4 regions of the Peribacillus sp. NPDC097295 genome follow, and region 3 is predicted to be linked to each of the others. Evidence: riboswitches for the same ligand, from Rfam matches in the RefSeq annotation. Region 3 holds a riboswitch; each other region holds the start of a gene.
The links. Region 3 has a riboswitch for cobalamin ahead of ACIQXN_RS17655 (hypothetical protein). Riboswitches for the same ligand answer to the same signal wherever they lie in the genome.
Positions count from the first base shown of each region.

Region 1: linked by a shared signal. The riboswitch ahead of ACIQXN_RS07030 (ribonucleoside-diphosphate reductase subunit alpha) and the one ahead of ACIQXN_RS17655 (hypothetical protein) in region 3 are both predicted to bind cobalamin.
Region 2: linked by a shared signal. The riboswitch ahead of ACIQXN_RS03875 (ABC transporter substrate-binding protein) and the one ahead of ACIQXN_RS17655 (hypothetical protein) in region 3 are both predicted to bind cobalamin.
Region 4: linked by a shared signal. The riboswitch ahead of metE (5-methyltetrahydropteroyltriglutamate--homocysteine S-methyltransferase) and the one ahead of ACIQXN_RS17655 (hypothetical protein) in region 3 are both predicted to bind cobalamin.

Region 1 is NZ_JBIWCW010000003.1:151,494-154,625, reverse strand. It holds gene ACIQXN_RS07045 (SulP family inorganic anion transporter) at 1-14, shown strand, start outside; gene ACIQXN_RS07040 (hypothetical protein) at 87-233, shown strand; gene ACIQXN_RS07035 (manganese-dependent inorganic pyrophosphatase) at 304-1,236, opposite strand; cobalamin riboswitch at 1,525-1,706, shown strand; gene ACIQXN_RS07030 (ribonucleoside-diphosphate reductase subunit alpha) at 1,867-3,132, shown strand, end outside.
Region 2 is NZ_JBIWCW010000002.1:129,713-132,844, reverse strand. It holds gene ACIQXN_RS03880 (FecCD family ABC transporter permease) at 1-681, opposite strand, end outside; gene ACIQXN_RS03875 (ABC transporter substrate-binding protein) at 689-1,654, opposite strand; cobalamin riboswitch at 1,847-2,027, opposite strand; gene ACIQXN_RS03870 (ABC transporter ATP-binding protein) at 2,173-3,018, opposite strand; gene ACIQXN_RS03865 (FecCD family ABC transporter permease) at 3,015-3,132, opposite strand, start outside.
Region 3 is NZ_JBIWCW010000015.1:23,726-26,857, forward strand. It holds gene ACIQXN_RS17650 (AAA family ATPase) at 1-566, opposite strand, end outside; cobalamin riboswitch at 755-974, shown strand; gene ACIQXN_RS17655 (hypothetical protein) at 1,179-1,685, shown strand; gene ACIQXN_RS17660 (ABC transporter substrate-binding protein) at 1,689-2,639, shown strand; gene ACIQXN_RS17665 (VWA domain-containing protein) at 2,687-3,132, opposite strand, start outside.
Region 4 is NZ_JBIWCW010000005.1:4,868-7,999, forward strand. It holds gene bcp (thioredoxin-dependent thiol peroxidase) at 1-167, opposite strand, end outside; gene ACIQXN_RS10780 (potassium channel family protein) at 230-652, opposite strand; cobalamin riboswitch at 939-1,132, shown strand; gene metE (5-methyltetrahydropteroyltriglutamate--homocysteine S-methyltransferase) at 1,273-3,132, shown strand, end outside.

The sequences.
Region 1 (3,132 bases), on a different contig from region 3:
CTTATGTAAAGTAAACGTTACATTGCATAAAATCTTCATGAACCGCCAAACTAGAGTGAAGGATACTCTGGATTGGAGGAAGAACCATGTCAACTGATCAGGATTATACAGCCGCAGACTTATCACCGGACCTTCTCAATGAATTAAAACTCTTTGAAGGAAAAATGCGTGAGGAATCAAACAAAGAACTGATTGTGATTGCGTATGAAAAAGAAAAAGATGCATTGAATTAAAAAAAGGACTCGAAGGCCATTATAAAGTGGCATCGAGTCCTTTTTTTATAACTGTTGTAATCTGCCCGGCTTATAGCTTAGCGAAAATGTCTGTTAAAACTGGGACGATTTGTTTTTTACGTGACACGACGCCTTCTAAAACGGCGATATTGTTATTCAATGTAACGTTATAGGCTTTTTCGACCGCAAACGCTGATGTTCCAAGAGCCAAGGCTACAGAATCATTCGTTAAGATATCCGTTACCACGAATAAGAATAAATCTAGTTCTTTCGCGGCAATGACAGCCTGAATCGCTGCTTCGATTTCTGTTTGCTTTGCAAGTACTTCGTTCGGATCAACAGCATTTACTTGAGCAATCTCAACTTTTGCCGTTCCCATAGCAAATTCTTTTGCATCAAGAGTGATGAGCTGATCAATCGTTTTATCACTCAAGTCAGCTCCAGCTTTTAGCATCTCTAAACCGTATGTTTCAGCATTCACACCCGCAATTTCAGCTAATTCCATAGCCGCTGCGACGTCTTGCTCTGTGCATGTAGGGGATTTGAATAGTAAAGAATCGGAAATGATGGCTGAAAGCATAAGTCCTGCAATTGCCTTAGGCACTTCAATCCCATTTTCTTTGTAAATCTTATTTAAGATAGTAGCCGTGCAACCAACCGGTTCCGCGCGGTAATATAAAGGATCACTTGTTTCGAAATTAGCGATGCGGTGGTGGTCGATGACTTCCAATACGCGGACTTGATCGATGTCTTCAGCACTTTGTTGGCGTTCGTTATGATCGACCAAAATCACTCCATCCGCTTCCCCAGCCACTTTATCAACAAGGCGAGGTGCCTCGAATTTGAATTGGTCCAACGCATATTGCGTTTCACCATTGACTTCACCAAGACGAACTGGTTCAGTATTCACGCCCAGCTGTTTTTTTAGATCAGCATACGCGATGGCTGAACAAATAGTGTCTGTATCCGGATTTTTATGTCCAAAAACTAATATTTTTTCCACGATTTTTGCTCCTTTTTCCTAAATGATTTTCAGGGTTCTTTCTTTTCAATAAGCAGAATCCCTAGTTTTGCTATGCAATTTATTTTAACACAAAACACCTGACAATCCTCGAGGGATTTTTCGATTCCCCCCTATATTCTTTCACTATCCTCTTCCGTTATTAGACCTTGTCAATAGATATGAATCGGATTTCTTAAATATAAATGTTGAATTATCGGCACAGATGGCTTACGATTATAGAAGTATAAATACTAGATATTGACTTTTCTAACAACTCAAATAACTATATATAGAAAAAATGAACCAAGGTGCCAGAGATGGCTGAAAAGGGAATCCGGTGTGATCCCGGAACTGTCCCCGCAACTGTAAATGTGACGAAATGAGAAAACCACTGTATAGCTCTCTATACGGGAAGGACTCAAAGTAGGATGATCATGAGTCAGGAGACCTGCCTGGTTTTTTCAAGTTTCTTATTCTTCGGGGATTGAGATGATGAAACGATAGTGTAACGGCTATTTTTTCATGGCTCTTTTATCCTATCGTTTGATCCGCTCAATTTATTGGGCGGATTTTTTTTATTTACGTACGTTTTAAGGAGGAATACTCATGACTCAAACATATAACACGGCTATGGAAACCGAAACAAAATCAATCCAGCTTGATATGCTATCAAAGGATTTCGAAGACCGGCTTGATATGGACAAATTTAAAAAGCGCTTCACTAAATGGCTCGATCGAAAAAGTGATGCTTCTGAAGAACAAACATCGAAAAAACTAATACAGCTTGCCCTTGAAAGTGTCGATATCGATGCGCCTGACTGGACATTTGTCGCCGCCAGGGAACTTTTGAATACCATGTATCGCGATGCCCGGACAAATCGGGGCTATGAAGGCAGAAGCTATGGACCTTTCTATGAATTAATCAAAGAACTCTCGCAACAGCATGAAGGCCAGCGTTACCCTGTTTATAAATCGGAGCTTCTCGATTCCTACACAAAAACGGAGATCGAAGAATTGGGTTCAGTCATCAATCCGGAAAAAGATAACCTCTTTTCTTATATCGGAATCTATCTTTTGAATGACAGATACTTGGCCCGTCCAAAAAAAGACAAGGTCTATGAACTTCCTCAGGAGCGCTTCATGATCATTGCCATGGAAATCATGAGGCTTGAAAAAACGGAACATCGCCTGCAGCTTGTTAAAGAAGCGTACTGGGCCATGTCCAACCTGTATATGACGGTTGCGACCCCTACCCTCTCGAATGCCGGTAAGACCCACGGGCAATTGAGTTCATGCTTCATCGATGCGATAGAAGATTCCATCGACGGAATCTATCAATCAAACTATGATGCTGCCAAAGTTTCCAAATTCGGTGGTGGGGTCGGTCTATATGTCGGGAAAATCCGCTCGCTCGGATCTGATATCCGCGGTTTTTCCGGAAACAGTTCAGGCACGACTCCCTGGATTCGTCTCTTTAACCAAACCGCCGTCAGCGTCGATCAATTGGGTCAACGCAAAGGTGCCATTGCCATCTATATGGACGCTTGGCATAAAGACATCATGAGCTTCCTTGACTTGAAAACGCAAAACGGAGACGACCGCTTAAAAGCACATGATATTTTCACAGGCGTTTGTATCCCCGATTTGTTCATGGAAGCCGTGCGCGACAGGAAGGAATGGTATCTTTTCGATCCGCATACCGTGAAGCAGACCCTTGGGTTCTCCCTCGAAGATTTTTATGATGAGAAAAAAGGGGAAGGAAGTTTCAGGGACCATTACGCCCTCGCTGTAGAGGCCGCAGAAAATGGCGTACTTCCAGGCTATAGTTTCGAGAAAATCAACGCGATGGACATTATGAAAGGCATCATGATTTCACAATTAGAAGAAGGCGTGCCC
Region 2 (3,132 bases), on a different contig from region 3:
CTCTTCCCCAAATGTCATCGCATTCAGTTCGTGGGTGTTCATCATCAAAATCAGCGAACCGACGATGAAAAATGGCAATATAATCGCAATATAATTCCAACCGCGCATAGAGACGCTTCCCATCAGCCAGCTGATGATTTGCCTTAATTCCTCACCCGTCAATGCAATCATCAACGAGATGAAGGCACTTAGAAACGAGCTGAAAATGATACCGGTTAAAATAATCGTTTCCACCTTCATCGATCGATCCATTTTTCTGGCGAAGGTCAGTACGCAAAAAATCGTAATCAATGAAAATAGAACGCTTAATGTAGGCAATGTATAGAGGCCAAAAAACGGCAATGAAATATTTAAGAACAACGTTAACACGGCACCAAGAGAAGCGCCTGAGGAGATTCCCAATGTGTAGGGATCAGCCAGTGGATTCCGGAGCAACCCTTGAAACGCTGCCCCTGCAATTGCAAGCGATGCTCCAACCAAACCTGCAAGCAACACCCTCGGCAGGCGTATGTTCATCACGATATTCGTCAAGGTCTCATCTGGTTCTACGGCAATGGGCAAATGAAGAACTTCTGTGCCGATGATTTGTAAGAGCATCGGTACCGGTACTGATACCGAGCCTATCGAGATCCCAATTACCATCGAGATAATCAAAAACGATAGAGCAAATATATAGGCCATTGCCCGTTTAGTTGTCAAATACGTTCGGATAGACTGATTTGGCAAGTTCCTCTACTCCCTCTATAAGCCTTGGACCGGATCGAGTGACAAGATCCGAATGAACATCGAAGACCTCTCCATTCTTAACTGCCTTGATGTCTTCCCATCCACTTCGTCCCGTGACTTCTTTGACTGGGTTTCCTGTGTAATACCCATAGGTTGTAATGATGACATCCGGATTGGCCGCAATCAATGACTCTTCATCAAGTTTTACCCATCCATCCAATTCTCCCGATACATTATCCGCTGAGATGATGCCCAGCATTTCGTCCATGAAAGTGTTTTTCCCCGTCGTATAAATTTCTGGTGACGGTGAAACTTCCACTAACACGCTTTTTCTTTCCTCATCCTTTATGGCCTTGGCTTTTACTTTGATCTTTTCTAGCTTGTTCTGCATCGTCGCAACGATTTCCTTTGCTTTATCAAGTTCCCCCGTTGCCTTCCCAATCATCTCCAAAGACGTATATACATCTTTAAAACTTTGAGCATCGTTTACGGTAAGTACCGGAATTCCAGCATCCTTAAGCTGCTGGATACCTTCTTTGGAATTATGAGCACTCTCGTGAGCAAGAACGATATCCGGCTGTAAGGATACAATCATCTCGGTGTCTATTTCCATTCCGCCAACTTTTTGGATGTCTTTCGTTTCTTCCGGGTAATTATCATTCTCGGAAACTCCAATAAGTTTCTCCCCTAACCCAAGGGCGAAGACCGCTTCGGTATTACTCGGGATTAATGAAATGATTTTTTCCGGCTTCTGCTCGATGGCGACCTTTTCACCAACTGCATCTTGTAAAGTAAGTGGGAAGCTTTGATTTTCAGCTTGATTTGTCGACTGCTTCTCTTTTGTTCCTTCCTTAGATGTATCGTTGCAGCCAATCAGCATACTGATCGTCAATCCAACCACAAGGATGAAACTATATATCTTCCTCATTTTAAAACCCCCATCATAATTGCGTTTCTTTATCGTTTTAAAAGCAAAGGTCAATCAATTAACTCTCTACATATGGTTTGTAATTTTCCAAGGCATACAAAAAAGCATCCCCCATCAAAACGGAAGATGCTTGTATGGCATTAAACATACGGACGCATAGCTCTGCCACACACCTCCCTATCCGCGTAGGTAACTGGTGTACGAATTTTGGCAGGTCTCCTGGCTCATGGTCATTGTTAACGGCGCCTTCCCATACGTTCGTTCATACAGTGGCATTCGTCCGTTTACTCCCATTTACAGTGGCGCGACCGCGTTGGTATTTCACCAACTTCCCTTTCAAGTCTTTTCAGACACCAAATCGTTCATAGGTATATCATTTCACTGCCTCTCATTATACACTATTTCTGAAACCGTATTATATGATATTTCAGATTACTTTCAAATCGCATTCATTAACATTCTGTAACTCTCGAACGCAAAAGAAGGCAACCAATCAGTTTGGCTGCCTTCTTTTGCGATTAAAAGTTATTAAAACGACAAGTACTTTGATCACGTAAAAGACCTAGATCTTTCGGCACCATCGTTTCGATCAAAAAGTCATCTTCTTCCTCGTAAATGATTTTCTTCATTTCGATTCCGAAATACTCCTTCATCCGGGCTTCCGTCATCACTTCGCGGACTTCGCCATACACCACACGCTTTTCCTTTGCAGTCATTAAAACATGGTCAGCCAAGTAGAATGCGTGGTTCGGATAATGCGTGTTGATGATACAAGAAATGTTCTTCTCTTTCGATAACCGCTTTAGTGTCTGTAAAATCACGATTTGTTTTTGAATATCAAGATGCGACTCCGGTTCATCAAGAATCAATACATCCGGCTCCGACACAAGCGTCCGAGCAATCAAGGCCAGTTGCAGTTCCCCACCACTGACGGAATTACAGGACTTTTTGGCAAGGTGAGCAATGCCAACCATTTCAAGAGCAGCGATGGCAGCCTCCCGATCCTTTGCAGAAGGCTGGGATAGCGTACTGATATAAGGCGCCCTTCCCATAATGACAAGCTCTTCCAAAGTAAACCCGAAAACCATTTTATGTGCCTGAGGAACATAACCGATTCGTTTCCAGATCGTTTTGCGTGATAACGCAGTAAGCGGTTTTCCGTCGATGAGCGTTTGACCTTTTTTCCAATCCAGAAGGCCGGTGATGCACTTCAGCATCGTGGTTTTACCCGCACCGTTCGGACCAAGAATCGCCATGATCTCTCCGTCATTCAACGAAAAGTCAATGTCGGTCTGGTAAAGGAAAGGAGCTTTCTCTCTTTTTTTAGCATAGAAAAAATTCCCTCCCTGCACCTCGATTTTCATGACCACCCACCTCCTGTCTTTCTAAGTAGAATCGCAAAGAATGGTGCGCCGATAATGGCTGTCAATATCGATAGCGGAATTTCCGTAGCGGTTACAGAACGAGCCAGATTATCG
Region 3 (3,132 bases):
GCCCGGTGCAACACTTCAATTTCTTCCGCTACATCCGGATAGCCCATTTTCATTTTCAACAAAAAACGATCCAACTGCGCCTCTGGAAGAGGGTATGTACCTTCGTAATCAATTGGATTTTGAGTGGCCATGACAAAAAATGGCTGCTCCAATTTCCTTGTCACGCCATCCACCGTCACACTTGCTTCTTCCATCCCTTCAAGCAGGGCGGATTGCGTTTTCGGGGATGTTCGGTTGATTTCATCAGCCAATATAATATGGCCCATGATCGGTCCCGGCCTGAAGATGAATTCCTGTTCCTTTGGGTTGAAAATCGACACACCCGTTACATCAGACGGCAACAAGTCTGGTGTGAATTGTATCCGTTTGAAATCCGCTCCGATGGACTTTGCGAGGGCGCGGACCATGACGGTCTTACCCACACCTGGTACGTCCTCCAATAAGACATGTCCCCCGGAAAGGAGAGCCACCAGACTCAATTCTGCAATATCCCTTTTCCCAATAATGACCTTTTCTATATTTTCTAAAATCATATCCAATTTTTGATTCACCTGTTTATAAATCATCCTCTACCTCCCATAATTTCATAAATCACTCATGTTCAACTCTTATATATTCGACATTAATTTTACAATAACCTCCAATTTCAACCTATAAAGTGAGTTTACTAGATAATTTATCCCATAAGCTGCATTCTCTGAATTTTTTTGACTATTTATGCAATTAGTTATGCTAAAATGGTACTAAGTGAATATGAACCATGCAGAAAATAGGTGCTGACTTGTCAGCTTAATAGGGAATTCGGTGTAAGACCGAAGCTGTTTCCGCAACTGTAAGTGCTAATGAAATAAGAAATATACCACTGTTTGAGGATGAATCCGCACGCACGATACCATTCATTCATTTCAAATGGGAAGGTTCTTAGAGTAAAAAGATGCACGAGCCAGGAGACCTGCCTTTTTTTTATCGTATTTTGCTCTTCGGAAGTTAAGAGGATTGTACGGCACTCTTCCATCTTTTTTCTAATTCGAGATACATAGATGTCCGTTTGCCGACCAATACCTTTGGTCGGCTTTTTCTTTTGCCGTCGAACAGCACTGCGAAGGTCATTCACACTACCCAGAAAAGGAGGAAACGTTTTGTCGAAGAAAGATTTTCGTTTTTTATGTTACCCATTCATGCGCGAATCGGCATCAACTGTAGATTATGAAATCCGCACCGATTCATTGACGACACAGATGGGACTGGCAGCTTCGTTAACGAAAGAAATTCCTGAAGTGTACAATGATTTAATGGAACTGATGCCGATGGCTTATCATTTAAATGGTTCTGCCCGTGGGAAATTAGCCATAAGCGAAGACGATTTGAACCGTCTTAGTGACATCTATGACTATTATGTCGCTGAAGTAAAGGAAAGCATTGAAACATTTGTGCTTCCGCAAGGCTCAACGGCTGCTTGCATTTTGCACACTTGTCGTAGCGAAGCAAAGAAATCAGTAAGGGCCTTACATAAAGTCAGTACGGAAAAAGAGGTACCGTCTATCCTTTTTGATTATGCTCATTTGCTTGCTAATGTTCTTTTCGTGATGGCTGTCTATGTCAATAAACAGCTTGGTGTCAAAGAGATTCCCTTTATCAGCAAATCATATCCAACCAAACCGATGAAAAAGAAAGTGGAGGAATAAAACATGAAAAGAACGTTAAGATTCAGTTGGATTGCCATTCTGATGCTTGCCCTTTTCCTTACTGGATGTGCCTCAAATGATGACCAAAAATCCACAGAGAAACAAGATCCTAAAACAACTGAAGATGTCAAAGCCTATACCGTCACTGATGATAATGGAAAAGAAATTACGTTTGATAAAGTACCGAAAACGGTCGTTTCACTTCAACCGAGTAATACAGAGATTCTATATGCCCTGGGCGTAGGTGATAAAGTGATTGGAGCGACCGATTATGATAATTATCCTGAGGAAGCTAAAGAAGTTGAACGTGTTTCTGATTCGATGACGATCAACTCCGAAAAAATCATCGCTTTGAAACCAGATATCATCCTTGCCTATACGATTGGTGATGAAGCAACATTAAAACCACTAGAAGATGCCGGCATTCCTATTTTTATCATTAAATCGGCAGTGAATTTCGATGATGTATATGGAGATATTAATCAAATCGCCGAAGTAATGGGCGTAACGGAAAAAGGGAATGAATTAGTCCAGACTATTCAAACACAAATCAAAGATGTTGAAGACAAAGTGGCGAATGTTGATTCTAAAGAAAAAACATATTTCGAAATCAGTCCTTCCCCTGAAATTTATACAGCAGGAGCAGAAACCTTCCAACAAGAGATTTTAGCTTCGGCCGGTATCGATAATATCTTCACCGACCAGAAGGGCTGGGCAAAAATAGCTGATGAAGAAGTGGTCAAGCGCAACCCAGATACAATCATTACAACCGTTGGCTATGTGGAAAATGCAGTGGATGAAATCAAATCCCGCAAAGGCTGGGGAAATATCAGCGCAGTGAAGCAAAATCAAGTATATCAGCTTAACGAAGATGTCATGTCACGTCCGGGACCGCGTATCGGCGAAGCTGTTGAACTAGCCGCCAAGACCGTATATCCGGAACTATTCAAATAAAGGTCAAATCAAAACCCGCGTGAAACCATCATGCGGGTTTTGATTTTCTAATTTTTATATTTCTCTTTCATCTCTTCTTCTTTCTTTTTAATCGATTCTTTCAAACTCTCTCCTTCATTTTTCACAGTCGTATTCAACTCTTCATATTTATCGTCATAATACTCTTTTATTATTTCACGGCGTTGTTTGACCAGACTGCGAACTTCCTCCCATGTCTCATAATTTATTTGATCCTTATCCTTTAAATAACTCGTAGCTTCATACATGCGATTGCTTTCATCAGAGGACAATCTAGAGAAATCGTTTTTTTCTTCAAGTAAAGAGGATATCTTCTTATTTTGTTCATCTCGAACGATACTCCAATTTTCATTGCCCCAACTCCACCATTGGTTCCAGAGATCCCTACGCTCTTCATCCCACATCTTATTGAAATCATCGGCATCATTGACGGTTTCAAATTCCCCTCCGCCGGCCTCAGCCACTTCACGTAATT
Region 4 (3,132 bases), on a different contig from region 3:
TTATGGTCACGGAAATCACACGCTTCCGTTGTACAACCGGGTGTCATGTCTTTTGGGTAAAAATATAATACAACGTGTTTACCACTGAATTGTGATAGGGAAACTTGTTCTCCGTTGTTTGCTGGCAGTTGAAAATCAGGTGCTTTTTCTCCAATGTTAAGTGTCATTCTAACCCCTCCATTTCTTTCATTATGGTAAGCGTACCCAATAATCGAAAGAAACACAACTTTCATTTCTTCTTGTTCTTTTCCTTCTGCTCGAAATCGATTACGGCCCTTATCACAAAGGCGGCCGGAAGCGTGTAGCCAATGAATGCTTGGATTGTCGCGATCATCCGGCCAATCCCGATTGGCGAGATATCCCCGTATCCAACCGAGAACATTGTCATCGCACTAAAATAGAAGGATGTCTTCAGCTGCTCAGAAAAGGTCCCATCCAACCGATTGCCCATATCAAGAATCACCGAATGATTCTGAAGCTCGTATAATAAATAAATCAGTGCAAAACCAACTAATAATGTCGCATATAAATTGCCGAGCCAGAGCATATCTTCAAGAGAAAACTTCTTTGCCTCCGACTCAGAAAGAAATAAGGTCCGAATGCTCATCACCATGCAAAAGATAATCCCCACAATCAAAATATAAAAGGTCATCCCTACGCCTCATTTCAAAACAGCCCACTCCCCCTATACATACTCTTAAACGAGTCAATATATGCTCGGTTTAGGGGGGCAGACCCTATTTCCCAAACACTTCAGATCGAAAAATACGTAGATGCAGCAGGCGTTTTGACGATATGCGGTGGGGGTCAGACCCCATTTCCCGACTTTTTCCTTGTTGACCCATACAATTGGGGTATGCTAAGATGGGTTAAATTTTTATAATATTTTATATTATTAGAATTTACTATCTGTTTTTTATATGGACGAGTTTTTTTGAATTTAATATGTGGAGATAGGTTCCTAATTTTTTAGGATGAAAAGGGAAGTCCGGTGTAATTCCGGCGCGGTCCCGCCACTGTAATGGGAATGTTAGGGCTATGTTTGTTGCCACTGATCTTTATGATTGGGAAGGCTTTAGCCGCTAAGTTAGATTCCTTGAGCCAGGAGACCTGCCTATTTCGACAACACTGTTTTAACCTACGGGAGATAGGGAAGTGTTAGGGACCTTATAAGGATAAGGGGTATTTTCGTGCCCCTTTATTTTAAGCATTTCTAACTTTCTCTTTTGACGGTTAGGGGTGCTTTTTTTGTTGATATTTCATTAAAAGGAGATGGATGTGTTGAAAAGTAGTAATATAGGGTACCCACGAATCGGTGAGGATCGTGAATGGAAACGTACATTAGAGGCATATTGGGCTGGAACATTAAACGAAACGGAATTCACGTCGCAATTGGAAGCGATCCGTTTAGGCAATTTGCAGAAACAAAAGGATCAAGGCATCAATATCATCCCGGTCAACGACTTTACGTTATATGATCAAATGCTCGATATGTCCGTCATGTTCGGCCTGGTGCCTGAGCGATATTCGGCTTATAAAGGTGGCAGTGTCCCCCTTTCCGTTTATTATTCAATGGCCCGTGGGAACAAGGATGAAGTCGCTTCCGAAATGACGAAATGGTTCAATACAAATTATCACTATATCGTTCCAGAGTTAAAACAGTCTCAGCTTACGTTGACAGAAAACAAGCCGCTTGCCGCTTACCGCGAAGCCAAGGAAAAACTAGGAATCGATACGAAACCGGTTATAGTCGGACCTTACACATTCATTTCTTTGTCAAAAGGCTATGATAAAAAAGATCTTCCGGCCATCATCCTGAGCTTGTTGCCTTTATACACAAAAATTTTGCGAGAGCTGGAACAAGAAGGCGTGAAGTGGGTGCAGATCGATGAACCTTCCCTTGTTTCTTCCCTTTCCAAAGACGAAATGAAAACTGTTACATACCTGTATGAAAAATTGAATGAAGCTGCACCCAACTTGAACATCATGCTGCAAACATACTTTGATGCTGTAGAGCACTACCAAGAAGTGATCGACTTGCCCGTTCAAGGAATTGGCCTTGATTTGGTCCATGACAAAGGAAAAAATCTCAGCAATCTTCAAACAGTCGGTTTCCCGCAAGATAAAATACTTGGGGCCGGTGTGATTGACGGGAAAAATATTTGGCTTTCTGACTTGACGAAAAAAATCGAGTTGGTCGGGTCCATTACGAAACACGTAGCCGAAGATCGAATTTGGCTTCAACCTTCCTGCTCCCTGCTACATGTTCCAGTGACGGTTCGAAACGAGACAGAACTAGCTAGCGATGTGAAAGAAGCCCTTGCCTTTGCTGATGAGAAACTAGAAGAAATCACGCTTTTGGTCAGAGGGAACAACGAAGGTCTAGAATCAATCGAAGAAAAGGTGGCGGCAAACAAAGCTGCATGGCAGACCTTAAAGAATTCAAAGGCCAGAAACCATAAAGACGTGCAATCCGCTGTTGAACAGTCGAAGCTGCAAACCCATGGCCGTACCCTGCCATTTAAACAGCGCTATCAAAAACAACAGGAGTATTTCAACCTGCCTTTCCTTCCAACCACTACAATTGGAAGCTTTCCGCAGACCGCGGAAGTTAAACAGGCCCGCGGGAAATTCAAACGCGGTGAATGGACATCTGATCAATATGAAGCATTCGTGAACGAGGAGATTGGCAGATGGATTGATATCCAGGAAGAAATCGGCTTGGATGTCCTTGTGCACGGGGAGTTCGAACGAACGGATATGGTCGAGTTCTTCGGTCATAAGCTGGGTGGATTCGTCTTTCTTGAAAAAGGATGGGTTCAGTCTTATGGCTCCCGCTGTGTAAAGCCTCCCGTGATCTATGGCGATGTCCATTTCATCGATCCGATGACGGTCAAAGAAAGTGTGTATGCACAAGCCTTGACTAAAAAAACGGTGAAGGGAATGCTGACCGGTCCCGTTACGATTCTGAACTGGTCGTTCGTCCGTGACGATATTTCACGGGAAAATATCTGCTATCAATTGGCATTGGCCTTGAAACAAGAAGTAGAGGCATTGGAATCAGCAGGGATCAAAATGATCCAAGTCGATGAACCAGCCCTGCGTGAAGGCCTTCCATTGAAAAAAAGCGAC